DNA from 4 places in the Paracoccus aminovorans genome. Region 1 is predicted to be linked to each of the others. Evidence: riboswitches for the same ligand, from Rfam matches in the RefSeq annotation. Region 1 holds a riboswitch; each other region holds the start of a gene.

Region 1 (7,043 bases):
AGGATGCCGACGGATATGCATGGCTACTCCGTCGGCGGTTTCGGTTATGAAACTGAGGCTTGGGTGGCACGGTTCAAAGGAAGGACACCCTTCTCCCTGCCGTTTTAATCTAGGGCCCGCAAGCCACCGACGTTTTGCGTATGCATCATGCGCAGCGCTTCGGACAATGTGCTCCAAACCGACGCTGATGGCCAGTTTGCGTCCTGTCCCGGAGCATCCATATCCAGGAGCGAGCCAATAAGGATAACCTTTCCTCGATCGACATGCTGGACGAAATTTGGCGACATAGTCGTCGGCCGGGCGCCGCGGTTGCCGTCCCTGCCGACCGCGGCTCAGTCCGCTGTCCGGCGTTCGAGGATGTCCAGCATCCTCTGGCGCGCCGCCTGGGGCAGGTCCTCGGGCAGGTCGGCCTCGGTGGCGGGGGTGTCGCCGACCTGGATCAGCATCGCCATGCCCATGGTGTAATGGGGCGAGCACTTGATGCCCCAGATGCCCTCGGCATCCAGCGTCACCTCGATCTCCTCGTTGATCTTGCCGATGAACTTCCGACCGCCCTCGGGGATCATTCCGGCAATGGTGGCGGCGTTGTGGCCGGGATCGACGGCCAGGAACTTCACCGTGTCGCCGGGCTGGATCACCAGGTACTCCGGCTCGAAGGGCATGGGACCGGTGTCGTTGCGGTTGAGCATCTTGACCTCGTGGACCTCGGCCAGGGCCGAAAGCGGCAGAAGACAGGCCAGCATGGCGGCGCGCAGCAGCATGGGATTTCCTTTCAACGGATTTTGCGGAAGGCGAAGAGCGGATGCCCCTCGCCCGGATGGGGAACGATCTCGGCCTCGACGCCGAAGATCTCGCGGATCAGGGCGGGGGTCAGCACCGCGGCGGGCGGGCCGAGCGCCACGCAACGGCCGGCCTGCATCACCAGCACCCGGTCGCAGCGCAGCGCGTGATGCAGGTCGTGCAGCGCGATCACGGTGGTGGCGCCAAGCCCGGCGATCAGGTCGAGGATGCCAAGCTGGTGGTGGATGTCGAGGTGGTTGGTCGGCTCGTCCAGCAGCAGGATCCGCGGCTGCTGCGCATGGGCGCGGGCGATATGGACGCGCTGGCGTTCTCCGCCGGAGAGCGAGGACCAGTCCCGCCCCGCCATATGCGCCATGTCGACGGCCTGCAGCGCAGCGGTGACGGCGGCGTCGTCGCGGGGGCTCCAGGACCGCAGCGGCTCCAACCAGGGGGTGCGGCCCATCTCGACCGCCTCGCGGACGCTGATGCGATCCTCGGTCTCGGCGGATTGCGCCACGAACGCCAGGCGCTGCGCGATCTGGCGGCGGCGCAGGCGCGCCAGCGGCCGGCCCTCCAGCCGGACCTCGCCCCGGCTCGGCGGCAAGAGCCCGGCCATCAGGTTCAGCAGCGTGGACTTGCCCGATCCGTTCGGCCCGACCAGGCCCAGCATCTCGCCGGGCCGCAGGCCGACGCTGACATCGGAAACGATATCGCGCGTGCCACCCCGGCGACTGGCGCCGACCACCTCCAGCAGCGGCGTCATCGCTGCCGCCCCCGGATCATCACCAGCGCGAAGGCAGGGGCGCCGACAAGCGCGGTGATCACGCCGATGGGCAGCACCTGCCCCGGGATGACGATGCGCGAGACCACGTCGGACAACACCAGGAACACCGCCCCCGCCAGCGCCGTGGCCGGGACCAGCCGCGCATGACGGGTGCCGACCAGGAAGCGCATCGCATGGGGCACCACCAGCCCGACGAAGCCGATGGCGCCGGCGATCGAGACCATGACGGCGGTGATCAGCGCCGCCGTGCCGATCAGCACCGCTTGGGTGCGCCGCAGATCGATCCCCAGCGTCGCGGCCGCCTCGGCGCCGAAGGTAAAGGCGTCCAGCGCCCGCACATGCCACAGCGTCACCCCCAGCCCCAGCGCCGCCATCGGCAGCGCCAGCTGCGTATCGGGCCAGCGAACGCCCGACAGATTGCCCAGCAGCCAGAACATGATGCCCCGCGCCTGTTCGGCGCTGGCCGATTGCGCGATGATCAGCGCGGTCAGCGCGTTGAACATCTGCGAGCCGGCGATGCCCGCCAGGATGATGACCCCGGCGCCGCGCAGCCCGGTGCCGCCGCCCGCCATCCTCGCCAGCCCTGCCACCAGCGCGAATGCGGTCAGCGCGCCGGCAAAGGCCCCAGCCGACATGCCGACCAATCCGCCGCCGACCCCCGCCACCGCGATCAGCACCGCCCCGGTCGAGGCGCCGGCCGAGATGCCCAGCAGATAGGGCTCGGCCAGCGGGTTGCGCAGCAGCGCCTGCAGGATCAGCCCCGACAGCGCCAGGCTGGCGCCGCCGCAGGCCGCCACCACCGCCCGCGACAGCCGGTAATGCCAGATCACGCTGGCGTCGATCGGATCGAGCGCGGCCGACGACAGCCCCGCCTTGACCGCCAGCACCTCGACGACGGTGGCAAGCGGGATCCGCGTCTCGCCCACCGCCGTGCCGAAGAACAGCGCCGCGACCAGCACGGCGGGGGCCAGCCACAGCCAGCCCCCCCGGCGTCCCATGCCCCGGGTCGCGGCGCGCGCGCTCATTTCAGGTCGAACCCGGCCAGCGATTCCGCCAGCGACTCCAGCCCATAGATCGAGCGCACCGAGGGATCCATCGCATTGGCCGGCATGGTCAGGATGCGATCATGCCTGACCGCCTCCATCTGGCTGGTCACCGGATCCGAGGTCAGGAACCCGCGCTTGACCGCGATGTCGTCGGCGGGAAAGCGGCGGCGGTTCATCTCGGCGGCGACGATGAAGGTGGGATCGGCCTTGGCGATGGTCTCCCAACCCACGGTCGGCCATTCCTCTTGCGAGCCGACGACGTTCTTCACGCCCAGCTTCGACAGCATCCAGCCCGGCGCCGCGTTCACACCGGCGATATAGGGGTCGATCTCGATATCGGCCGAGGAATACCAGAACAGGCCCGACACGTCCTCGGGCAGGTTCAGCGCCTTCGCCTTCTCGACCGCTGCCGTCTCGCGCGCCTTCAGATCGGCGATCACCTCGGCGCCGCGGTCCTGGACGTCGAAGATCGTCGCCAGTTCCTCGATGCCCTTATAGAGCGTCGCGGTGTCGAACATCACCGTGCGGGTGCCGTCCATGCTTTGGGTATTGTCCTTGCCGATGCATTCGGTGGGCATGATCCAGCTGGGGATCCTGGCGTCGTCGAACATCTCGCGCGTGCCGACCGCGCCCTGCGGGCCGATCATCCATTCATAGGCGGTGACCACCAGTTCGGGCTTCTTGGCCAGCACGCTCTCGAAGCTGGGGGCGTTGTCGGCAAGGCGCTCGACCTTGGCATCGACCTCTTCGAACTCGGGCAGGACCGGGTTGATCCACAGCGCCGTGCCCGCGACCTTGTCCGCGAGGCCCAGCATGTAAAGGATCTCGGTCGTGCTTTGCCCGACGCTGACGACGCTGTCGGGCGCCTTGTCGAAGGTGATCTCGTGGCCGCAGCTGGTCAGCGTCAGCGGGTATTCGGTGCCCGCAAGCGCCATCGGCGCCAGCGTGAACGTGGCGAGGATCGCCGTGGTGAATCTCAGCATGATGGTCCCTTCCGCTGCATCATGAGGGCAAGACGCGGGGGCGGACAGGAACCGGGCGGAAGGACGCCGATACATGCCACGCCCCAGCCGTCCCGCTGGGGTTGGTCTACGACGTCGGCAGGTCTCCTGACTGGCGGGTCGCGGCGGGATGCGGCCTTCCCATGGCTTGCGGCCACAGTGGCGTTCTGCATCCTGCTCGCCGCCTACAGTTGCGGGGGCAGTTCCGGTTCGGGGCCTTGGACCCCGGCGGATTCCCTTTCAATTCCTTGCGGAAACCGACGGCTTCCCCCTAGCTTCTGGCACCGGCGCTGGCAAGAAGGATCTCCGGGCGACCGGAAACCGGACCGGGATGCGTCGTAACGGCATTTCGCCTGCCCCGGGCGAACCGATCCCTGGCCCGATGCGTTCCCTTGCCGAAGAAGGCAACCCCATGAGGTCAAGATGAAACGCATTCCCTTTGTCGCCGCCCTGGCCGCACCGCTGGCGCTGGCCGCCTGCGCGTCGCAGCCGGAAGAGCCCACCCAGGCCGACGCGGATCCCTGCGGCGCCGCGCGCTATGCGCATCTGGTCGGCCAGGTCTCGCCGACGATCAGCGTGCCCGAAGGCCAGGCCTATCGCATCGTCCGCGATGGCCAGCCGATGACGCTGGAACTGCTGCAAGAGCGCCTGACCTTCATGTTCGACCGCAAGGGCACGCTGATGTCGGTCAGCTGCAACTGACCTCCTGCCGCCGCGGATCGGCGCGAACCCCGTGCCCATGCGCCGATCTGCCGCAGGCAACCGCGAAACCACATGCGTCCGATCCATCCGCCGCTTGCACCCCCGCCCCGACGCTGCCAAGGCTGGCGCGATCCGAGCGGATGAAGGGACGGTAAGCATGGGGATGACGCGCCGCACGGTCCTGGCCGCGCTGGCGACGGCCGTGGCGGGAGCCTCGGCCGGCAATCCGGCCCTGGACGACCTCGCCTACGCCGAGACCTCGTCCCGCAACCGCCTGGACGTGCATCTGCCCGAGGGCAAGGGGCCGTTTCCCTGGCTGCTGGACCTGCATGGCGGCGGCTTCCGGACCGGCGACAAGCGCAGCCTGCCGGTGCCGCCGCAACTGCCGGCACAGGGTATCGCGGTGGTGCGGATGAACTATCGCCTGTCCAACCAGGCGCTTTGGCCGGCGCAGGAAGGCGACGTGCTGGCCGCCGTGGCCTTTCTGAACCGCCGGGGGCCCGATCTGGGGCTGATGCCCGGCCGCATGGCGCTGGGGGGCCGCAGCGCCGGCGCCTTCATGGCGGTTTCCGCAGCGCTGACGCTGGCCGCGCGGGACCGGCCGCCTCGGGCGGTGGTCGATTTCTACGGACCGATGGATTTCGGCAGCCTGGACGCCGATCTGGCAAAGCTGGGCCGCAGGCTGCGCCGCACCCCCGCCGATTCGCCCCGCAGCGTCGAATCGCTGCTGGTCGGCTATCCGGTGGGCCAGCGCCGCGAACAGGCGACCCCGCTGTCGCCCGTGGGCCGGCTGCGCGCGATGCGGCCCGGCACGCCGCTGCCGCCGCTGATGATCCGCCACGGCGCCCAGGACGGCATCGTCCCTGCCGGCCAGGCCGAGCGGCTGCGCACTGCCTGGGCCGCCGTCGATCCCCGGGCGGAAATCGACTTCGCGCTGCTGCCGCACGAGGGCCACGGCACCGGCGGCTTCGGGCGCGCGGCCGTGCAAGAGGCGCTGGCCCGCTTCCTGGCCCGGCACCTCTCCGGCTAGCTTCGGCGCCCTCGCCGCTGCATTGCGGCAGGACGGCTTTGAAAACGAAAGAATATTACAAATTCCCTATCTGTCATGTTGCATTGTTGCGCATCTGACCGTAGAACAGGCTGGCAACCCGCGTTGATTCTGCGCTGCGGCAGAACCGCGCAAGGAAAGCGGCAAAAGAGGACTGCAAGATGGCCCTGGACCAACCGACCCCGATCGCGCCCTATGATGCGCCGGAAAAGGACCTTTACGAGATCGGCGAGATGCCGCCCCTGGGTTATGTCCCCAAGCAGATGTACGCTTGGGCGATCCGGCGCGAGCGCCATGGCGAGCCCGACAAGGCCATGCAGGTCGAGGTGGTCGAGACGCCGCCCATCGACAGCAACGAGGTGCTGGTCCTGGTGATGGCGGCGGGCGTCAACTACAACGGCATCTGGGCCGGCCTCGGCGTGCCGATCAGCCCCTTCGACGGCCATGGCGCGCCCTATCACATCGCCGGCTCGGACGCCTCGGGCATCGTCTGGGCGGTGGGCGACAAGGTCAAGAACTGGAAGGTCGGCGACGAGGTCGTCATCCACTGCAACCAGGACGACGGCAACGACGAGGAATGCAACGGCGGCGACCCGATGTATTCGCCCAGCCAGCGCATCTGGGGCTATGAGACGCCGGACGGGTCCTTTGCCCAGTTCACCCGCGTCCAGGCCCAGCAGCTGATGCGCCGCCCCCAGCACCTGACCTGGGAGGAATCGGCCTGCTACACGCTGACGCTGGCCACCGCCTATCGCATGCTCTTCGGGCACGAACCGCATGAGTTGAAGCCGGGCATGAACGTGCTGGTCTGGGGCGCCTCGGGCGGGCTTGGCAGCTTCGCGATCCAGCTGATCAACGCGGCCGGCGCCAATGCCATCGGCGTGATCTCGGACGAGGACAAGCGCGATTTCGTCATGTCGCTGGGCGCCAAGGGCGTCATCAACCGCAAGGACTTCAAGTGCTGGGGGCAGCTGCCCACGGTGAACACCCCCGAATACAAGGAATGGTTCACCGAGGCGCGCAAGTTCGGCAAGGCGATCTGGGACATCACCGGCAAGGGCAACAACGTCGACATCGTCTTCGAGCACCCCGGCGAGGCGACCTTCCCGGTCTCGACCCTGGTCTGCAAGAAGGGCGGCATGGTGGTGATCTGCGCCGGCACCTCGGGTTTCAACTGCACTTTCGACGTGCGCTACATGTGGATGCACCAGAAGCGCCTGCAGGGCTCGCACTTCGCCCACCTGAAGCAGGCGTCGGCCGCGAACAAGCTGATGCTCGAACGCCGCATCGACCCCTGCATGTCCGAGGTCTTCCCTTGGGCGGAAATCCCGGCCGCGCATGTGAAGATGCTGCGCAACGAGCACAAGCCCGGCAACATGGCGGTGCTGGTGCAATCGCCGGTGACCGGGTTGCGCACCTTCGAGGACGCGCTGGAAGCCGGGCGGCGCTGATCGCCCGACTCATCGGCCTGCCGCCCGGACCCCAAAGGCCCGGGCGGTTTTTCCATGTCCGGGTCCGGGCGGAACAACGGCGTCCGCCCCTTGGCGCCGACACGCTCTCTTGCGGCAGAACCTTGGCAGTTCGCCGAAATATTCGGCACAATGCCCAAAAATGACACATGCCCCATTCAAATTGCTGAAAGACTGGGCTAAGGGCGCAACCGCACCGCAGGAGGATTGCAA
Region 2 (7,043 bases), 1.0 Mb from region 1:
ACCGACATGATCATCCCGAAACAGTTCCTGAAGACGATCCATCGCTCGGGTCTGGGCAAGAACCTGTTCGATGAAATGCGCTTCAATCCCGACGGGTCCGAGGTGCCGGATTTCGTGCTGAACCAGCCGGCCTATCGCGACAGCCAGATCATCGTCGCCGGCGACAACTTCGGCTGCGGCTCGTCGCGCGAACACGCGCCCTGGGCGCTGCTGGATTTCGGCATCCGCTGCGTGATCTCCACCAGCTTCGCCGACATTTTCTACAACAACTGCTTCAAGAACGGCATCCTGCCCATCGTCATGCCGCAAGAGGTGGTGGACGTGCTGATGGAGGATGCCAAAAAGGGCGCCAACGCCCGCATGACCGTGGACCTGGAGAACCTGACCGTGACCACCTCGGACGGACAGAGCTTCCCCTTCGAGCTGGACCCCTTCCGCCGCCACTGCCTGCTGAACGGGCTGGACGACATCGGCCTGACCATGGAAAAGGCGCCGGCCATCGACACGTTCGAGGCGCAGATGGCCCAGAGCCGGCCTTGGGTCTAAGGGCTCTTGCCGGGGCGGCGCTGCTGGCCGCCCTGGGCCTTGCCGCAGACGCTGACCCCTTGCGGATCGCGACCTACAGCCCCGACCTGTCGCGCGACGGGCCGGGGCTTTTGTTGCGCGACCTTGGCCGCAAGGATGCGCAGGTCACCGCCGTGGTCCAGGTCATCGCCGAGACCCGGCCCGACATCCTGCTGCTGACCCATTTCGACTGGGATTTCGAGGGCAAGGCGCTGGACGCCTTCGCCGCCCTGCTGGCGCAGGCGGGGCTGGACTATCCGCACCGCTTCGCCGCGCGGCCCAACAGCGGCATGGCGACCGGGCTGGACCTGAACGCGGACGGCCGCTTCGGCAGCGCCGACGACGCGCAGGGCTTCGGCCGCTTCACCGGGCAGGGCGGCATGGCGATCCTGTCGCGTCATCCCATCGGGCCGGTGACGGATTACACGGATTTCCTGTGGCGCGACCTGCCCGGCAACCTGATGCCGCCGCTGCCCGAGAAGGTGGTGGCGGTGCGCCGCCTGCCCTCGACCGCGCATTGGGACGCGGTGATCACGGTGGCAGACAAGCCGCTGCACCTCTTGGCAATGTCGGCCACGCCGCCGGTCTTCGACGGGCCCGAGGACCTGAACGGCCGCCGCAACCACGACGAACTGGCCTTCTGGTTGCGGCACCTGCCCGATGCGCCCTTCGTGCTGGCCGGCAACCTGAACCTCGATCCGCTGGACAGCGAGGGCCGGCCGCAGGCGCTGGCGGCGATCATGGCGCATGTCACCGACCCCCTGCCCCGCAGCGCCGGCGGCGCGGCGGCGACGGGCGGCGTCAACGCCGGCCACAAGGGCGATCCGGCGCTGGACACCGGCGACTGGCCCGACGACAAGCCGCCGGGCAACCTGCGCGTGGATTACGTCCTGCCCGCGAAAGGGTTGAAAGTGATCGATTCGGGCGTGTTCTGGCCGGCCGAGGGGCCGCTCGCCAAGGCGGCGCTGACCGCTTCCGCGCATCGTCTGGTCTGGGTGGAGCTGGACTGGCCATGACCCAATTCAATGATGCCGACCGCGATACGCTCGACCGCATCCTGCGCTGGCGCCGCGACATGCGGCATTTCCGCACCGACCCGGTGCCCGAGCCCCTGCTGGAGGAATTGCACGAGGCGATGGAGCTTTCGCCCTCGGTCGGCAACTCCCGGCCCTGGCGGGTGATCCGCGTCGAAAGCCCGGACCTGCGGGCCGAGATCCGCGCCGATTTCATCCGTTGCAATGCCGAAGCCGCCGCCGGCTACCAGGGCGCGCAGCGCCAGGCCTATGACGCCTTGAAGCTGGCCGGGCTCGACCGCGCGCCGGTCTGGCTGGCGGTCTTCACCAAGACCGACCCGGCCGAGGGCCACGGCCTTGGCCGCGCCACCATGCCGGCGACACTGCACCAGTCCACCGCCATGGCGATCCATACGCTGTGGCTGGCGGCGCGGGTGCGCGGGCTGGGGCTGGGCATGGTCTCGATCCTGGACCCGGCACATATCGGGCCACTGCTGCGGGTGCCGGAAAGCTGGGAATTCACCGCGCTCCTGTGCCTCGGCTGGCCCGAGTTCACCGACGACACGCCGCTGCTGCACCGCGCGGGCTGGCAGGCGAATACCGCGCCCGGCTGGGAAAAAAGATAGCCCCGCCGGATCCCGGCGGGGCGGGGCGCCCTGCGGCTTTCCCGAGACCCGGCCGGAATACCGCTGTCCGGCAATTCGGACAGAGGCGATCCGGCGCGGGCCTGCGGCGGTTACTGCGGGGTGGCGGGCCCCATCGGCTGGCCGTTGACGGTGACCACGCCGGTTTCGGCCATCTGGATGTCCCAGCTGTTGCCGCCGCTGCCGTCGGGTTTCGACATGGCGCGGGCCATGCGCAGCATCATCAGCGGCTGCGCGGCCTGCTCTTGCGGGGCGGCGGCCAGCGCGGCCTCGACCTTGTCGAGCCCCGTCGCCTCGATCAGCGCCGAGCCCACCGGTGCGGCCCCCGGCCCCACGGCCATGTCGCCGCGATAGTCGATCTGATAGCCGTCGCCCTTGATCTGCGACGGCGCCAGCTTCAGTGCCGCCTTGCCATCGGGCAGCAGCGCCTGCTGAACCTGCTCGGGCGACAGCTTCGCCAGCGGATCGTCGGCATTCAGGTCGAAGGTCTCGATCAGCAGCTTCGCCGGCGCCGCCAGGTCGAAATGCGAGGCGGCGAAGTCCAGCGTCACCTCTTGCGGCAGGATCGGCGCCGCCCAGGGCGGCAGCACGCCTTCCGGCACGGTCAGGCCGGACAGGGTGAAACGCTCTTGGAACCGACCGTCGGGCGTGGCGCCGGACATGCCGATGCCGATCTTGGCCGAAGCCAGCCCGAATGTGCCGACCGGCGAAACGACCTTCAGGTCGCGCATGTCCATGTCCATCGACAGGTCGTCCCAAAGCGGCATGGCAGCGGCGAGCTTGTCGCGCAGGCCCTCTTGCGAACCCTTGATCAGCTCCTGCGAGGGATGGGCGACGAACCATGCCAGCATCGACAGGATGCCGTCCGTGCGCGCGCCCGCGATCTGCGCCTGGCCGCCGTAGCCGGGGGCCGAGACCTCGATCAGCATCGGCGCGCCGCCGGGGCCCATCGCGACCTCCTGTCGCTGGGCAAGGTCGGTGGCGGTGAAGCTCATCGCCTGATCGACGCCGCCCGCTTTGCCGGCGGTGCCGGTCAGGGCCGTCTCCATCCGCGCGGTGGACTGGTGGTCGCGCGATATGACCTGCGGCTCGGCCGAGGGATCGGCCGGGGCGCCGTCGGCCGCCATCGGCGGACCATATTGCACCGAATCGATGACGTAATCCGTCATCACCGCCTTCTGGTCGCGAAAGCTCATCAGCGCCTCGTCCCAGGTGCCGGTCGATTCGATCCGGGTCGAGCCCTTCTGCTCGAACATCTTCGGCACCGCCACCGACCAGCTGAGCACCTGGTCCTCGCTGACGCCCCAGCTGCCGTCGCCATTGTCGGTCAGCTCATAGGTCAGGGGCGAGACGGTGATCTGCGCCTGATCGTCGGGAACCTGCGCCAGCAGCGGCGCCGGGTCGATCCGCAATTCGTAGCTGTCGCCCTGGGGCGTGACGCTGACCACGCCCTCGACCGCGCCGAAATAGGTCTGGAAGACGCCCTTCAGCCTGGCGGCGCCCTCGTCGCTGGCCGGCACCGCCCAGGCTGCCGAAAACGGGCAGAAGGCCAGCAGCGCAACAAGTCCTTGTCTGAAAATCATCCTGCAACATCCCTTTCGAAATCGCTCGTGTATCGGCCGGGGCAGATGACACCATGCCGCGTCAGAATTCCACCCCCGGCTGCGCCTTGATGCCGTCGCGGAACGGATGCTTGACCACCTCCATCTCGGTGACCAGATCGGCGGCCTCGATCAGTTCCGGCTTGGCGTTGCGGCCGGTCAGCACGACATGGGTCATAGGCGGCTTTTCGTCGCGCAGGAAAGCCACGACCTCGGCCACGTCCAGATAGTCGTAGCGCAGCGCGATGTTGATCTCGTCGAGCAGCACCATGCGGATCTCGGGGTCGCGGATCAGCGCCTTGGCCTTTTCCCAGCCGGCGCGGGCGGCGGCGACGTCGCGGGCCTTGTCCTGGGTTTCCCAGGTGAAGCCCTCGCCCATGGCGTGGAACTGGCAGAGATTGGCGAAATGCGTTGTCAGCAGCCGCCGCTCGCCGGTGTCCCAGGCGCCCTTGATGAACTGCACCACCGCGCAGGGCATGCCGTGGGCGATGCAGCGCAGGATCATGCCGAAGCCGGAAGAAGATTTCCCCTTGCCCTTGCCGGTATGGACGATGATCAGGCCCTTTTCGCCCTGCTTGCCGGCCATCATGCGGTCGCGAGCGGCCTTGACCTTGGCCATCTTCTGGGCGTGGCGGGCGTTCTCGTCTTCGGGGGGATCGGCGGACATCGGGGACTCCTTTGCTTGACAAGCGGGGGCGTGGGGGGCACAGCTTCGGCTGCGCCGGTTCCTGTCCCATGACAGGTGAAAAGGGAATGCGACGGGTTATACCCGAAAGCAGCCGCCCCCGCGACCGTGACCGGAAAGGTCGTCCAAAGCCACTGGCACATGCCGGGAAGGTGGGACGCCCGTGGGCCTGGCCCGAATCCGCAAGCCGGGAGACCTGCCGCGCAGAAGGATTGACCGGCGGACGGGGTGTTCCTGCTGGGGTTCGGGCGACCGCCCTGCCTCATGCCGCCATGACCAGGGGAGCTGAGGCATGACCGTGACGCTGCATGTCTGCATCACCTGCCGTGCCGGCGAGCCCGTCGTCGACGGCCAGCCCGTGCCGGGACAGCGGCTGATGGCGGCGCTGCTGCGCCACCCCGATCCGGCGGGCGTGACCATCCGTCCGGTCGAATGCCTCTCGGCCTGTTCCAATGGCGCCGCCATCGCGCTGAGCGGCCCCGACCGCTGGACCTATGTCTATGGCCGCATGGAACCCGCGGACGCCGCCGAGATCCTGCAAGGCGCCAGCGCCTATGCCGCCACGCCCGACGGCATCGTGCCCTGGCGCGAGCGCAGCCCGATTTTCCGCAAGCGCAGCATCGCGCGCATTCCTCCCCCCTTGGCCCCCCGACTGGATGAATCATGACCGACCTGACCAAGACCCCCGTCACCGTCATCACCGGCTTCCTGGGTGCCGGCAAGACCACGCTGATCCGCCACCTGATGCAGAACCCGCAGGGCAAGCGGCTGGCGGTGCTGGTCAATGAATTCGGCACCATGGGCGTCGACGGCGACATCCTGAAATCCTGCGCCGACGAGAATTGCCCGGCCGAGAACATCCTGGAACTGTCGAACGGCTGCATCTGCTGCACCGTCGCCGACGACTTCATCCCGACGCTGGAAAAGCTGATGGCGATGCCGGCGCGGCCCGATCACATCCTGATCGAGACCTCGGGCCTGGCCCTGCCCAAGCCGCTGCTGAAGGCCTTCGACTGGCCGGCGATCCGCTCGCGCATCACCGTGGACGGGGTGATCGCCCTGGCCGATGCCGAAGCGGTGGCCGCCGGCCGCTTCGCCCCCGACGAAGCCGCCGTCGAGGCCCAGCGCGCCGCGGACGACAGCCTGGACCATGAAACGCCCCTGTCCGAGGTGTTCGAGGACCAGATCGCCTGCGCCGACATCGTGCTGCTGTCCAAGGCCGACCTGGCCGGCGAGGCGGGCCTTGCCGCTGCCCGCGCCGCGATCGAGGCCGAGGCGCCGCGCAAGCTGCCGATTCTGCCCCTGACCGACGGCGTGATCGACCCGCGCGTGATCCTGGGCCTGGGCGCCGCGGCCGAGGACGACCTCGACGCCCGCCCCAGCCACCACGACGGCGCCGACGACCACGAACACGACGATTTCGATTCGGTGGTGATCGAGCTGCCCGAGATCGCCGATCCCGCCGATCTGGTGGCGCGGATCGAGCGGCTGGCGCGCGAACGGAACGTCCTGCGCGTCAAGGGCCATGTCGCCGTCGCCGGCAAGCCGATGCGCCTGCTGGTGCAGGCGGTGGGCGAACGGGTGCGGCATCAGTTCGACCGGCCGTGGGGCGATCAGCCGCGGCTGTCGCGGCTTGTGGTGATCGCCGAGCACGACGATATTGACGAAGCCGCCATCCGCGAGGTTCTGCACGGCTAAAAGGGGTCCGGTTTGCACGTCGTCTTCCGCGAAAGCCGCGGGCTCGAGGATGCCGAGGTTCCGACCGACCCCGGCCAGAGCCCCGCCGATCTGGTGGTGCTGTCCTATAGCGACAGCGACCTCGGCGCCTTCGCGGCGGGCTGGCACCGCGCCGCCGGCGGCCTGCCGTCGCTGCGGCTGTGCAACCTGTCGGCGCTGCGCCACCCGGTCTCGGTCGACCAGTATTGCGAGACGACGCTGTCCGGCGCCCGTGCCGTGCTGGTCCGGCTGATCGGCGGCGAGGCCTATTGGCCCTATGGCGCCGCCAGTCTTCAGGACCTGGCCCGGCGGCGCGGCATCGCGCTGGCCTTCCTGCCCGCCGACGGCCGCCCCGACCCGGCCCTGGAGCGGCTGTCCACGCTGCCGCCGCCCATGCTGCACCGGCTCACGGCGCTCTGCGACGAAGGCGGGGCGGTGGCCGCGCAGATGGCGCTGGCCGAGCTGGCCCGCGCCGCCGGCCTGCCCGCCGCCGCGGTCGAGGGCCAGGCCGCCATCCCCGCCTTCGGCTTCTACGACCCCGACCGCGGCGTGATCGACCGCCCCATCCCCGGGCTGCTGGTCAGCTTCTATCGCAGCTATCTGACCGCGGCCGACCTCGGCCCGGTCGATGCGCTGATCCGGGCGCTGCGCGACGCCGGCCTGCCCGCGACCGGCGTGTTCGCGCCCTCGCTGAAGGCCGCCGGTGTCGCGGATTTCCTCGCCCCGCACCTGCCGGGCGTGGCGGCGGTCGTGAACCTGACCGCCTTTTCCGCCCGGGACGATGCCGGGGCCACCCCCTTCGACGGCGCCGATTGCCCGG
Region 3 (7,043 bases), on a different replicon from region 1:
CAGGAGGCGGCCACCGCCGCGACCCTGCCCGATTTCATCATCCCCGCCGCCTATGACGTGCTGAACGCGCTGGACTGAGGCCCCGCATGGACAGCATCCGCATCTATTCCCCGTTTGGCGGGCCGTTCCTTCAGCGCCCCCTCCCTGAGGCACGGCCCGTCAAAACCCAATCCGACCCTGTTGAAAGAAGGAAGAACCATGACCAGCCGAAAGACTTTCTCGGAGATCCATGCCGAGCTCATGTCCCGCTACCCCTCCGGTCGCACGCCGGGTGGCGTCTCGGTGGATGACATGGTGCAGCTGCGGCTGCAGAACACCTATGACACGCATCTGGACATCGCCCGGGACATGGCCACGGTCATGCGCGCCGACATGGCGGCCTATGACGCCGACAGCAGCAAGTTCACCCAGTCGCTGGGCTGCTGGTCGGGCTTCCATGCCCAGCAGATGATCAAGGCGGTGAAACGCATGCGCGGCACCGCGAAGGGCACCTATGTCTATCTTTCCGGCTGGATGGTCGCGGGGCTGCGCAACCGCTGGGGCCACCTGCCCGACCAGTCGATGCATGAAAAGACCGCCGTCGCCGATCTCATCAACGAGATCTACGTCTCGCTGCGCCAGGCCGACGAGGTCGCGATCAACGACCTGTTCAAGGCGCTGAAAGCCGCCACCAACGACGTCGAGCGCGCCGAGGCGATCGCGGCGATCGACGGCTTCGAGACCCATGTCGTGCCGATCATCGCCGACATCGACGCCGGCTTCGGCAACGAACACGCGACCTATCTGCTGGCAAAGGAGCTGATCAAGGCCGGCGCCTGCGCGCTGCAGATCGAGAACCAGGTCTCGGACGCCAAGCAATGCGGCCACCAGGACGGCAAGGTCACCGTCCCGCGCGAGGATTTCATCGAGAAGCTGCGCGCCTGCCGCCTGGCCTTCGAGGAGCTGGGGGTGGACGACGGCGTCATCGTCGCCCGCACCGACAGCCTGGGTGCCGGCCTGACCCAGAAGGTGCCGGTCAGCCAGCGGCCGGGCGATCTGGCCTCGGACTATATCAAATGGCTGAAAACCGAGCCGATCACCGAGGCGAACCCGATCCGCGAAGGCGAGCTGGCGCTGTTCAAGGACGGGCAGTTCGTGAAGCCGGCCCGTCTTCCGAACGGGCTGTTCCCCTTCCAGGAAAACACCGGCCGCCAGCGCGTGATCGAGGATTGCATCGCCAGCCTGAACGAGGGCGGCGCCGACCTGCTGTGGATCGAGACCGACACCCCGAACGTGGACGAGATCGCCGGCATGGTCGCCGAGACCCGCAAGGCGGCGCCGGGGGCGAAGCTGACCTACAACAACTCGCCCAGCTTCAACTGGACGCTGAACCTGCGCAAGCAGGTGCGCACGCAATGGCTGGCCGAAGGCAAGATCAACAAGGCCGACTATCCCGAGGGCAACGAGCTGATGCGCGCGGAATACGACGACAGCGCGCTCGGGCTCGAAGCGGATGCGCGGCTGCAGCGCTTCCAGGCCGACATCTCGGCCCGGGCCGGGGTGTTCCACAACCTGATCACGCTGCCGACCTTCCACCTGACCGCCAAGTCGATGGACGAACTCAGCCGCGGCTATTTCGGCGAACAGAAGATGCTGGCCTATGTCGCGACCGTGCAGCGCGAGGAAATCCGCCGCGGCATCAGCGCGGTCAAGCACCAGCACGAGGTCGGATCGGACCTGGGCGACACCTTCAAGGAGATGGTCGCCGGCGAACGCGCGCTGAAGGCCGGCGGACATGCCAACACCATGAACCAGTTCGCCGCCGAATAGGGGGCGACAGGAAAGAGGGCCGGCTTTCCTTCGCGGGATTCGGCCAGTCTGGCCCTCTGTGCGCCGTCCCCTCGGGGGCGGCGCATCTTTGTCCGGGCGCCTTGTCCGGTCGCGGGGCGTGCGTCAGGGCTCGATCAGCAGCGACCAGCGGCGGCCGTCATGGGTCAGCCGGGTCCGCGACAGCGGCCGGACCCCGATGCGGCCGGCCGCTTCCAGCGGCGCGCCCAGCACATGGACCATCGCCGCCTGGATCGGACCCGGGTGGGTCACCGCCACCAGGCTGCCGCCCTGCCCCGCCTGCCGTTCCAGCCAGGCGGCGACCCGCGCCACCATCTGGGCCAGGCTTTCGCCGCCATGCGGCGCGGATCGCGGGTCCGCGCGCCACAGCGCCAGGCCGGCGGGGTCCTCGGCCAGCAGCGCCTCGGGCGCGCGTCCGGCCCAGCGTCCGAAATCGGCTTCCGCCAGGGCCGGGTCCGGCCGGGCGTCCAGGCCCAACGCCGCCGCCGTCTGCCGCGCGCGCAGCAGCGGCGAGGTCACGCCGTCAGAACCGACCGCAAGCCGGCCGACCCGGGCCAGGGCGGCGGCGGGGGCGGGGTCGTCCCCGGGAAAGACCGGCCGTTCGGGGGCCAGCGAGCAGATCAGCAGGATGCGGTTTGCCATGCGGCAAAATCGGCCAAACGTCCTGAAACCGCAAGTTTGCTTTGACATTCGTTCGCCGCGGGCGCAGCGTCCCGGACATTGTTCCGCAGAAGGAAGCCGGTGGAATTCCGGCACGGTCGCGCCACTGTAACCGCCCGCAGCAAGGGCGGAAGTCAGACCCGGAGGCGGAGCATGTGACACCCCAGATGGACGCGTATCCGAAGGAGATTTCCGATGGCCTATACCCACGCCGCCCCCGACAGTCGCAGCGCCCCGATTCCCTTGGGCGAATGGGCGCCCTGGGCGATCTTTGCCGGCCTGGTCATGCTGCTGGCGCTGTATTTCGTCAGCACCGAGCAAGGCGCGGTCGCGCTGTTCGACGGCACCAACGTGCATGAATTCGTGCATGACGCCCGGCACCTGCTCGGCTTCCCCTGCCACTGAGGAAGCGGACATGACAGGACGTTACTTGCTGCTCGGCATGATCGCCGGGCTGATCGCGGGTGTGCTGGCCTTCGGCGTCGGCAAGGTCTGGGGCGAGCCGCCGGTGGCCGCCGCCATCGCCATCGAGGAGGCGGGCTCGGAAGCCGAGGCCCCCGCCGGGCACGACGCGGAACACAGCCATGACGCCGCCGCGGGCACGGTGACCGCGGACAGCGCCGCCGAGGCCGAGCCGGCCGGGCATTCGCATTCGCATGGCGACGAGGAAGGCTTCAGCCGCGAGACCCAGGCCGGGCTGGGCCTCTTGACCGGCATGGCGGTCTTCGGCGCCGGGCTGGGCGGGCTGTTCGCGCTGGCCTTCGCCTTTGTCCAGGGGCGCTTTTCGCATCTGAGCGCGGCGGGCACGGCGGCGGTCATGGCGGCGCTTGGCTATGTCGCGGTGGTGCTGGTGCCCTTCCTGAAATACCCGGCCAACCCGCCGGCCGTCGGCCATGGCGAGACCATCGGCCTGCGCACGCAGGTCTTCTTTGCCATGATGGTGCTGTCGCTGGTGGCGCTGGCGGTTTCGGTCGCGGTCGCCCGCAGCGGCAGCGACCGCTGGCGCTGGGGCATCCTGGGCGGGGTGGTCTATCTGGCGCTGGTCACGATCGCGGGCCATGTGTTGCCGGCGATCAACGAGGTTCCGGCGACCTTCCCCGGCGATCTGCTGTGGCAATTCCGCACCGTGTCCCTGGTGGTCGAGGCCGTGCTCTGGGCCGGGATCGGCCTGATCTTCGGCCAGCTGGTGCAGCGGACGCTGGCCCGCGATCCGGGCTTGCGGCAGCGGCTGGCCTGATCCCGCAGACGGAAAGGCCCGAGGCGCCGGTTCGCCGGCGCCTTTCGCATGGGCGCTGGCAAGATCGGCGGCAGCCTCCAGCCTTGGCCGCTCCCGAGGATCTTCTTCGGCCATCGCATCGGCATCCCGGCGGCGAAGTCGCTGACCTGGCAGGCACGGCCCCGGCGGAATCCGCATTGCGCCCCGCCGCGCCGGCGTCAAACGCGGGGCCCGGGTGCGACGTTTGCGCGACGCCGATGCCTATTGACAGCTCACGCTTCCGTGCGCCAATTCGATCCTGCTTCGGTTCCCGCCGATTCCGGCGGGTGAAAAGGGAATCCGGTGCGCCCCTTTGGGGCCAATCCGGAGCTGCCCCCGCAACTGTAAGCGGTGAGCGACGGTCAAGGATGCCACTGGGGCGCAAACCCCGGGAAGGCAGACCCGAGCGATGATCCGCCAGCCAGGAGACCTGCCGCGGCGTTCACCCATTTCCGGCGCGGGGCGCGCATGGAAAGCGGCCATTCCGCAGAGGTGACGATCACCGTCCTGGGGCGGGGACCGTCGGTCCTTTCCACGGGGCAACTCTGCAATTCGCAGGCCGCGGCCTGCGTTGGAAAGGTCAAGGCATGATCCGAACCCAAGCCTCTCTTCTGGCCCTGGCAGCGGCGGTTTCGCCGGGTCTCGCGCTGGCGCAGGATGCCGTCACGCTCGATCCGGTCATCCTGTCGGCGGGCTTCTCGCCCATCGCGAGCGACGCCTACGGCCGCGCCCATACGGTGCTGACCGCCGAGGAAATCGAGCAGCGCGGCATCGCCACGGTCCAGGACGCGCTGCGCGCCGTGCCCGGCATCGCGGTTTCGGCCACCGGCTCGACCTTCACCCAGGTCCGCATCCGGGGCGGCGAGGGCAACCACACGCTGATCCTGATCGACGGCATCGAGGCCGTGGGCGGCGGCGACGAATATATCCTGACCGGGCTGGAGACCGCGAACATCGAGCGCATCGAGGTGCTGCGCGGGCCGCAATCGGTCTATTACGGCTCGAACGCCTCGGCCGGGGTGATCAACATCATCACCCGCAAGGGCGGCGAGGGGTTGGAATACGGCGGCGCGGTCGAGGCGGGCAACGGCGCCGCGGCCTCGGCCTATGTCAGCCGCAACGGCGCGCGGGGCGGGCTGGCGCTGAACCTGTCGGCCCGCGACGACCACGGCTATGACCAGTCGGGCGACGGCGGCGAAAAGGACGGCATCATCCGCAAGACCATCGGCGCCTCGGGCTGGCTGCAGGCCACCGACGACCTGCGGCTGGGCACCACGTTGCGCCGGTCCTGGGAAAAATACGATTACGACGCGCTCAACTATCTGGCGACCACGGCCGACGACTATGTCGTGGACGACCCCGCGCTCTACAGCAAGCGCGACGAGTTCCAGGGCGCGCTTTGGGCCGAGTTTTCCAGCCTCGACGGCCGGCTGACGCATCGGCTGGAATATCAGGACACCGTGTTCAAGCAGAGCAGCAACGGCGGCGCCTGGACCACCGGCAAGACGCGCAAGCTGAAATACCGCGGCAGCTTCGGTCTGGACGGCCGGGCGGTGACGGAATCGGCGCATATCCTCGGCCTGCTGGCCGAGAAGCAGAAGGACGAATCCTCCGCCGCCCCGGATTACGACCGCGAGATGACCTCGGTGGCGCTGGAATACCGCGGCTTCCTGGACAACGGGCTGGATCTGCAGGCGGGCCTGCGCCGCGACGACAACAAGGTGTTCGAGGATTTCACCAGCTGGAACCTGGGCCTGTCCTGGCAGGTGCCGGACCAGCCCTATCGGCTGCATGCCTCGGCCGGCGCGGGGCTGGTGAACCCGTCCTATTACGAGCTTTACGCCGATGACACCTATACCCGCGGCAATCCCTCTCTGAAGCCGGAAAAGAACCGCGGCTTCGACCTGGGCGTCGAGTTCCAGCTGCCCGACGACCGCGGCACCGTCGACCTGACCTGGTTCAAGGAAAAGCTTGAGGACGAGATCGCCTATGTCTATGGCGCCGCCCCGGACGGTCGGGCGAGTTATGAGAATCAGCCCGGCAAAAGCCCGCGCGAAGGCGTCGAGCTGACGGCGCGGATCCGCGCCACCCAGACGCTGGACCTGGCGCTGAACTATACCTACCTGGACGCCAAGAACCCCGACGGCTCGGTCGAGGTGCGCCGGCCGCGGCACGAACTGGGCCTGGCGGCGACGCTGGCCTTCCTGGACGGGCGCGGTTCGGTCACCGCCGATGTCCGCCGGGTCGCGGGCAATTACGACAGCCGGTTCTTCGGCGATTATGCAACGGCGGAACTGCCCGCCTATACGGTCGTGAACCTGGCCGCCGGCTATGATCTGACCCGGAACGTCCGGGTGACCGGCCGGGTGACGAACCTGTTCGACAAGGAATATTCCGACGTCTGGGGCTATGCCTCGCAGGGGCGGACCGCTTATGCCGGATTGCAGGCGCGATGGTGATCCGCTGGCTTCTGGCGGGCTGGCTGGCCTGCCTTGCCCTGCCCGTCGCGGCCGACGCGCCGCGCCGGGTCGTTTCCGTGAACCTGTGCACCGACCAGCTGGCGATGATGCTGGCGGCGCCGGGGCAGTTGGTCTCGGTCTCGTATCTGGCGCGGGACCCGGCCTCTTCGGCGATGCCCGAGGCGGCGGCGGGGCTGCCCCTCAACCACGGGCTGGCCGAGGAGATCTTCCTGCTGCGGCCCGACCTGGTGCTGGCGGGGACCTGGACGACGCCGGCCACCGTCGACCTGCTGCGCCGGGTCGGCGTTCCGGTGGCGGTGTTCCAGCCCGAAGACGACCTCGCCGGCATCCGCGCCAACATACGCCGCATGGGCGAGGTGCTGGGCCGCGAGGCCGAGGCCGAGGCGCTGATCGCCCGTTTCGAAGCCGATCTGGCGCGGCTGGACGATGCGCCCGCGCCGCGCCCCCGCGCCGCGATCTATGCCGCGAACGGCTATACCCTGGGCAGCGACAGCCTGGCCGGGCAGATCGTGATCCTGGGCGGCCATGCCAATATCGCCGACGAGCTGGGCCTGGCCGGCGGCGGCACGCTGCCGCTGGAATCGCTGCTGCTGTCGCAGCCCGACCTGCTGATTCTGGGCCGGCGCTATCCCGGCCATTCCCGGGGCGAGGACATGATGGACCATCCGGCCCTGCGCAGCGTCATGCGCGACACGCCTTTCGTGGTCATGTCGGACCCCGACTGGGTCTGCGGCACCCCCCGCATCCTGCGCGCCGCGCAAAGCCTGCGCACCGCCGGGGGGCTCGCGCCATGACCCGCTATGCGCTGCTGCTGGCGCTGC
Region 4 (7,043 bases), on a different replicon from region 1:
AGGGGCCGCCATGGACGAAGGCCGGGTTGTGCTCCAGCGTCTGCACCAGGTTGGGCTGCATCGCGTCCTTCAGCAGCACGGTCATCGCGCCCTCCGCCTTGATGTCGCGGCAATAGACCGGCGTCCTGTCGCGCCGATAGGCGACGATCATGTCGCCCAGCCGCCGCCCCAGATCGTCGAGATCGGTCGCCAGGCACAGGATCGCCATCACCTCCGAGGCGACGGTGATGTCGAACCCGGTCTCGCGCGGGAAGCCGTTGGTGACGCCGCCCAGCGAGCAGGTGATCTGGCGCAGGGCGCGGTCGTTCATGTCCACCACGCGGCGCCAGACCACGCGGCGCAGGTCGATCTGCTGCTCGTTCCCCCAATAGATGTGGTTGTCGACCATCGCCGCCAGCAGGTTGTGGGCGCTGGTGATGGCGTGAAAATCGCCGGTGAAATGCAGGTTCATGTCCTCCATCGGGATCACCTGCGCATAGCCGCCGCCCGCCGCGCCGCCCTTCATGCCGAAATTCGGCCCAAGTGAGGCCTCGCGGATGCAGATGCAGGCGCGCTTGCCGATGCGGTTCAGCGCATCGCCCAAGCCGACGGTGGTGGTGGTCTTGCCCTCGCCGGCCGGGGTCGGGTTGATCGCCGTGACCAGGACCAGCTTGCCCGAGGGTCGGTCCGTCAGCCCGTCGATGAACTGCCGGCTGATCTTGGCCTTGTCGTGGCCATAGGGTAGCATATCCTCGACCGCGATGCCGAGCTTTGCCGCGACGTCCCGGATCGGCAGCTTGGCCGCCTCCGAGGCGATTTCCGAGTCGCTCTTGTATGCCATGATGATGTTCTTGGTGCTGAAGGTTGTGCCTAAACGATCATCCGCAAGCCGGCTTCATGCGCCGGCCCGGTCGGTTGCGTCAGATGCCAGAGATCTTGTGCGGCGCTGTCGCAGCGGCACGAGCCGCCGTCAGGTCATCCGGCCGCGATGCGGCTCAAAGCCCTGAATGGAGGCAGTGCTGGGTATCGTTCACCAAGCCGAATCGTGTCCTGCTGGGCGCTGGTGTCCTGCCGGTTACTTGGCGCCGCCGATAGCAGCGATGCCGGCATTCTGGAATGACGCATCATTTCCTCTCCTCCCCTAGACTGCCGGTGCCCACATGCAGCATTCCCGACGAAACCCCCAATTGCAGGAACGACATATTGCGTCCGGCTGTCAATATTTTATTATTTTATATCAATATGTTGATTGGAAGTATTGTCCACTTTCCGAGACCGGATCGCCCGATATGCAGACATTCTGACCAGAGGACAGGCGAATGGGCGGCCAAACTGGTACATTCTGTCCAAATCGTCCCTTTTCGATTTGGCAGGATCGACTCGCCGTTCCAGCCTGGAAAACGGGATCCGCGCTGCTTCGAAGGACGAATCACCCGTTCCGCCCCGATTGCCTTGGCCTGGTGCTGAGAAATCGGCGAGCGGCAACCCGGAAACCCGGCCTTGCTTGGAGCGGGGTGATGATATCCCGAGGCCTCTATCATCGTTCAAGCTGCGACGACATGTAGGCAAGTCGTGTTGGGCCTCTTCCATGATGGTGGCCAACTTCGACACTTTGTGCCGGATCTGGTTGGCCACCGCCCTCCATTGGGCACCGGCCGCTTCCGCCGTATTTTGGGCGAAGGCCGTTACGATGAAGATGGAGATCCACCCCGCGACCATTCTTTCCGGCATGGACAAGGGCGTTGTGCTGGCAGTGGACGAGACCGCGCTGCCAGGTGGCGCTAAGAACCGTCGAGGCCGCGGCCTTGATGCCCTCGTGTGGGTCGCTGATGACCGGCTTGATCCTGCATCCGGCCCAGCGAGGAGCCCGCGGCCAGATGGCTGGCCGGGATCGCCCAGGTTGCCTCGAGGCGCGAGACGATGCGGGCGCCGGATCCATGCGGTCGGTAGGCCCATCCGGCCACCTGCATGACCTCGTGCACATGCTGCCGGTTGCTGGCCCGGCCGAGCGCCAGCGACGAAGGCTATGTCCAGTTGGCCGGTGCGAAGCCGGTGGATGGGTTGTGCGCCGCACCCTCGACACCTTCTATGATGATTTTTGAATGCACCGCGCGGGAACAACGTCTTTGACAAGACATACTTCGCCGCCATCGGGACACCTTCGTCCGGCAGCCGGTATTCTGAACATCAGCCTGCAAGTTCTCTTCGGACAATTTCTGCGCCCGCGCTCAAAGCAGCCAGCTTGCCGCTTGCCACGCGACGAGTCAAAGGCGCCATGCCGCAGTTGGTGCAGGGCCAGAGCTTGTCGGCGTCCACGAACTGCAGCGCCCTTCGTAGAGTATCGGCTACCTCGTCGGGAGTCTCGATGGCATTGGTCGCCACATCAATAGCGCCCACCATCACTTTCTTGCCTCGGATGAGTTCGATCAGATCCATTGGGACACGAGAATTCTGACATTCCAGAGATATTATGTCGATATCGGACTTTTGCAGTTTTGGGAAGATTTCTTCATAATGCCTCCACTCCGCACCAAGGGTCTTTTTCCAGTCTATATTGGCCTTGATACCGTAGCCATAGCAAATATGCACCGCGGTTTCGCATTGAAGACCTTCAATAGCCCTTTCCAGAGTGGCGATCCCCCAATCATTCACCTCATCGAAAAATACATTGAATGCGGGTTCATCGAACTGAATGATGTCGACGCCGGCAGCCTCCAGCTCCTTGGCTTCCTGATTCAGGATGCTGGCGAATTCCCAGGCCAGTTTCTCGCGACTTTTATAGTGAGCATCATAAAGCGTATCGATCATCGTCATGGGGCCGGGCAGGGCCCATTTGATGGGCTGCCTGGTCTGCTGGCGCAAAAATTTGGCATCCTCGACAAAGACCGGCCTTCGACGGACCACGGCATCGACAACCGTCGGGACACTCGCATCATAACGATCCCGAATCCTGATGGTCTCGCGCTTTTCGAAATCAACTCCGCTGAGATGCTCGATGAACGTGGTGACGAAATGCTGACGCGTTTGCTCGCCGTCGCTGACGATATCAATGCCTGCCTGTTGCTGATCTGCCAGGGATAAACGCAGAGCATCCTGCTTTCCCTCGATCAGTTGCTCACCTTGCAACTTCCAGGGCGACCAGAGAGTCTCGGGTTGCGCAAGCCAGGAGGGTTTGGGCAAACTGCCGGCAGTTGAGGTGGGTAGCAGTGTTTTCATTGCAAGTAACCTTTTGATCCTGATTGTTCAAAGTGCGTAGCTGGCAAACCACTGCTCAAGAGTGGCTTGGTGCGGCTTGATGAAGTGCTCATGGGCGAACTTGCCCTGCTCAATAGCCAGCCGACTCCGTTCCTCACGATCATAAACAATCTGGGTTAGGGAGTAGTCACGATTCTGCAAGCTTGGCTGATAGAACTTCCCTGCAGTGGAATTTGCGTTGTAAATCTCCGGGCGGTAGATTTTCTGAAAGGTTTCCATCGTGCTGATGGTGCCGATAAGCTCAAGATTATTGTAATCATTAGGCAAATCGCCGCTGAAATAGAAAGCCAGAGGCGCGACTCCATCTGGAGGCATGAAAAATCGAACCCGCAGCCCCATTTTCCCGAAATATTGATCGGTCAAGGAGTGCTGATCTTGCTGATACTCCACGCCCAGGACAGGATGCTGATTTTCGGTCCGACGATAAGTCCTGCTGCTTGAAGCGCTGAGACATATGACGGGAGCCTTCTTGAATTTCTCTTTGTAAGCGTTCGAGTGTACGAAGTGCTTGAAAAGCTTTCCGTGCAAACCGCCGAAGTTGTCCGGAACGCTGAAGCTCGGTCGCTTTCTGTTGTGATCGGGCAGCAATACACTGAAGTCATAATCCCGAACATAAGATGAGAAATTGTTCCCCGCAATGCCATCAATGCGCTTTTCGGCCTTTTTATCGATGATATTTGTCTTCAAGATTTCAATCAATGGGAAGGAATCATTGACGCCTTCAACGCCGACATTAAATTCGACGGAAATTATTTCAAGGTCGACAGAATAACGATCTGCTTGGGGATTATCCCAGTGGGCTAGGGCATTGAAGCGATTGTCGATCATCTTCAATGCGTTGCGCAGGTTTTCTCTGCGACTCTCTCCTCTTGCCAGATTTGCGAAGTTGGTCGTGATCCGCGTATTGTCTGAGGGGTGGTAGTCCTCATCAAAGCGAATGCTCTTGATAGTGAACGTGAATTCTTCATTCATCGTGACATGCCTTCTGGACGACCTGACGAAGCAGGCCGGAAAACGAAAAGACTCCCCGCGACGAATGTCGCGAAGCGGCGATGTCACCTTTGCGGATTGGCCGCTCCCGACGCGCCCACCGCGGCCGGAACAGGTGATCGATCCAGGCAGGTTTCCTGACTTGCGGGTCTTCGCCTGGTCCGGCCTTCCCAGCGCGCGATACGCGCCAGTGGCATTCGGACAGGCTCTCCGCCTACAGTTGCGGGGGCAGCTCCGGATTTGACGACTGTCTTACCGGATTCCCTTTTATCCGGGGGCTCCCCCGGCACCTGAATCACACGGCAAATTTGCCCGCCTTGCACAAAGTGTCAACGGCTCCGGAAGTGAAATTCCGTCATGATAAATATGAGCGAAGCGGCGGCGGCTGCGCTATTGCACCTCTGGTCCTCTACCAGAGCTGCACATCCTGCTGCGCTGGGGCTGTGACGCAGGCGCCGCCGAGCCACCAGATCCGCAGCGCGAGGGCCGCTCGGGGGTGACGCTGTTTCGCCGCGTCGCGCGCGGACCGATACCAACCGAAGAGGGTATCATGCAGGCTCCGGTCCGTTTCTCCGTTGGATCTGATCGGTAAATGAGGGGTGAAGGTTAGCCACCGACGGCCTGCAGGCCGAGCACCAGCCTATTCACGAGCAGCCACTTTTCCCGGGTGCCTCGAACGAGGATGGGACCCTTTTCAAATGGCCTGCTGAGGCTCTCTGCCGGTTCGGCGTTTCGCGATCTCGATGAGCAGCCCGAAGGCATCGTAAAGCAGCACGGCGATGCAGCCCGTCAGCATCCCGCCCTGGATGACATAGGCCGGATTGTTCGAGGTCAGCCCGGCGATGATCACCTCGCCCAGGCTGCGCGCGGCGATGGTCGAGCCGATGGTCGCCGTGGACAGCGCGATGACGATCGAGATCCGGATCCCCTCAAGGATCAGGGGCAGGGCGAGGGGCATCTCGACCTGCGTCAATATCCGGCGCGGCGTCATGCCCATCGCCTTGCCCGAAAGCAGGACCGCGCCGGGCACCGCCCGCAGTCCCGCCAGCGCGTTTTCGAAGATCGGCAGCAGGCCGTAGAGGAACAGGGCCAGCACCGTGGGCCGGGCGCCGAAGCCCAGCAAGGGAACCGACAGCGCCAGCACGGCGACCGGCGGAAAGGTCTGGCCGACATTCGCCAGCGTCCGGGCCATGGGCAGGAACTCGGCCCCGGCGGGGCGGGTGACGAGGATGGCCAGCGCCAGCGCGATCAGGGTCGAGGGGATCATCGCCAGCGCCACCAGCGCCAGATGCGAGGCGGTCAGGCCGGCCAGCGATGCGCGGTCGTAGATCACCGGCCCGCCCGCGGGCGCGAAGGGGCGCAGCAGCGGCTCGAACAGCGCGGGAAACAGGATCAGCCCGCCCGTCACACCGATCAGGATGATCCAGCGCAGCGCCGTCATTCCCGACCCCGCGCCAGGATGTCGTCGCGCGTGACGATGCCAAGCCGTTGCCCCTGCGCATCGGTCACCGGCAATCGGTCGCGTCCGGTCCAGATCATTTCGGCCAGCGCGTCCGACAGTGAAGCGGCCACATCGACCGGCTCGCCCTCGGCTTCGCCCGCGCGCGACAGCGAGCCGACCGGGTGCAGCGCCAGCAGGCGCAGGGAGCGGCCCGTTTCGCCCACCAGATCGGCCACGAAGGGCGTGGCGGGCGCGCGGATGATCCGGTCGGGGGTGTCGAACTGCTCGAACCGTCCGTCCCGCATCACGGCGATGGCATCGCCCAGATACAGCGCCTCGTTCATGTCATGGGTGACCAGGACGATGGTCGTGCCCAGCTGGCGGCGGATCCGGGTCAGATCGCGCTGAGCCTGGCGCCGGATCAGCGGGTCCAGCGCGCCGAAAGGCTCGTCCATCAGCAGCACATCGGGGCGCGCGGCCAGGGCCCGCGCGACACCGATCCGCTGCGCTTGCCCGCCCGAAAGCTGATGCGGATAGCGATCTGCGATCTCGGCCGGGTCAAGCTGCAGCATCTGCAACAACTCGGTGACGCGGGCCGCGATCCGGTCCTTGGGCCAGCCCAGAAGGGTCGGGACGACACCGATATTGCGCGCCGCTGTCCAATGCGGAAACAGCCCATATCCCTGGATGACATAGCCGATGCCCTGGCGCAGCGAAGTTTCGGGGATGCGGCTGGCATCCTGGCCGTCGATCAGCACCCGTCCCGATGTGGGTTCGACCAGCCGGTTGATCATCCGCAACAGCGTCGTCTTGCCCGAGCCGGAGCTGCCGACGATGGCGGTGAGCGTGCCCTTCGCAAAGCGGGCGCTGACCTTGTCGACCACCGTCCTGCCGTCATAGGTCTTGGTCAGGGCCTCGATCTCGATCATTGCGGCTGCCCCCCGGAAAGCCCGATCAGCAGGTCCATGACCGAGGATGTCAGGAAGGCCAGCGCCACCGTCGGGATCACGCCCAGGAGGATCAGGTCGGTCGCCGTCTGGCCGATGCCCTGGAAGATGAAGGTGCCGTACCCGCCCGAGCCGATCAGCGCCCCCACGGTGGCCAGCCCGATATTCTGCACGAGAACGATGCGTGCGGCGGCCAGGATGACCGGCAGGGTCAGCGGCAGGTCGATCCACCACAGCCGTCTAGCCTCGGTCATGCCCATGCCTCGCGCCGCCTCGGTGATCTCGCGCGGCACGGCATCGAGCCCGGCGACGGTATTGGCGACAAGGGGCAGCAGGGAATAGAGAAACAGCGCGATCAGCGCCGGGGCCGTGCCGATCCCTCTGATCCCCGCATCCGCCGCACCCGGAACATGGGCCGCGATCCAGGCCAG

Evidence for each region. Region 1 has a riboswitch for cobalamin ahead of JCM7685_RS07225 (ABC transporter substrate-binding protein). Riboswitches for the same ligand answer to the same signal wherever they lie in the genome.
Region 2: it holds a riboswitch for cobalamin, as region 1 does, so the genes downstream of both, JCM7685_RS02215 (DUF1636 family protein) here and JCM7685_RS07225 (ABC transporter substrate-binding protein) in region 1, are expected to answer to the same signal.
Region 3: it holds a riboswitch for cobalamin, as region 1 does, so the genes downstream of both, JCM7685_RS15475 (TonB-dependent receptor plug domain-containing protein) here and JCM7685_RS07225 (ABC transporter substrate-binding protein) in region 1, are expected to answer to the same signal.
Region 4: it holds a riboswitch for cobalamin, as region 1 does, so the genes downstream of both, JCM7685_RS19190 (DUF1852 domain-containing protein) here and JCM7685_RS07225 (ABC transporter substrate-binding protein) in region 1, are expected to answer to the same signal.

Annotation. Positions count from the first base shown of each region.
Region 1 covers NZ_LN832559.1:1,447,010-1,454,052, reverse strand. Annotated here, with positions in the region: gene JCM7685_RS07240 (pseudoazurin) at 333-761, opposite strand; gene JCM7685_RS07235 (ABC transporter ATP-binding protein) at 773-1,543, opposite strand; gene JCM7685_RS07230 (FecCD family ABC transporter permease) at 1,540-2,589, opposite strand; gene JCM7685_RS07225 (ABC transporter substrate-binding protein) at 2,586-3,593, opposite strand; cobalamin riboswitch at 3,693-3,888, opposite strand; gene JCM7685_RS07220 (I78 family peptidase inhibitor) at 4,035-4,313, shown strand; gene JCM7685_RS07215 (alpha/beta hydrolase) at 4,471-5,343, shown strand; gene ccrA (crotonyl-CoA carboxylase/reductase) at 5,523-6,812, shown strand.
Region 2 covers NZ_LN832559.1:432,546-439,588, reverse strand. Annotated here, with positions in the region: gene leuD (3-isopropylmalate dehydratase small subunit) at 1-546, shown strand, start outside; gene JCM7685_RS02235 (endonuclease/exonuclease/phosphatase family protein) at 537-1,580, shown strand; gene bluB (5,6-dimethylbenzimidazole synthase) at 1,577-2,203, shown strand; gene JCM7685_RS02225 (hypothetical protein) at 2,314-3,804, opposite strand; gene cobO (cob(I)yrinic acid a,c-diamide adenosyltransferase) at 3,866-4,489, opposite strand; cobalamin riboswitch at 4,528-4,724, shown strand; gene JCM7685_RS02215 (DUF1636 family protein) at 4,800-5,174, shown strand; gene cobW (cobalamin biosynthesis protein CobW) at 5,171-6,205, shown strand; gene cobN (cobaltochelatase subunit CobN) at 6,218-7,043, shown strand, end outside.
Region 3 covers NZ_LN832560.1:12,277-19,319, reverse strand. Annotated here, with positions in the region: gene aceB (malate synthase A) at 1-78, shown strand, start outside; gene JCM7685_RS15495 (isocitrate lyase) at 199-1,809, shown strand; gene JCM7685_RS15490 (histidine phosphatase family protein) at 1,933-2,469, opposite strand; gene JCM7685_RS15485 (CbtB domain-containing protein) at 2,683-2,892, shown strand; gene JCM7685_RS15480 (CbtA family protein) at 2,903-3,724, shown strand; cobalamin riboswitch at 3,991-4,194, shown strand; gene JCM7685_RS15475 (TonB-dependent receptor plug domain-containing protein) at 4,330-6,201, shown strand; gene JCM7685_RS15470 (ABC transporter substrate-binding protein) at 6,195-7,016, shown strand; gene JCM7685_RS15465 (FecCD family ABC transporter permease) at 7,013-7,043, shown strand, end outside.
Region 4 covers NZ_LN832562.1:686,559-693,601, reverse strand. Annotated here, with positions in the region: gene JCM7685_RS19205 (formate--tetrahydrofolate ligase) at 1-820, opposite strand, end outside; partial or broken gene JCM7685_RS20470 (transposase) at 1,546-1,822, opposite strand; gene JCM7685_RS19195 (methionine synthase) at 2,167-3,195, opposite strand; gene JCM7685_RS19190 (DUF1852 domain-containing protein) at 3,223-4,206, opposite strand; cobalamin riboswitch at 4,335-4,533, opposite strand; gene JCM7685_RS19180 (ABC transporter permease) at 4,919-5,665, opposite strand; gene JCM7685_RS19175 (ABC transporter ATP-binding protein) at 5,662-6,594, opposite strand; gene JCM7685_RS19170 (ABC transporter permease) at 6,591-7,043, opposite strand, start outside.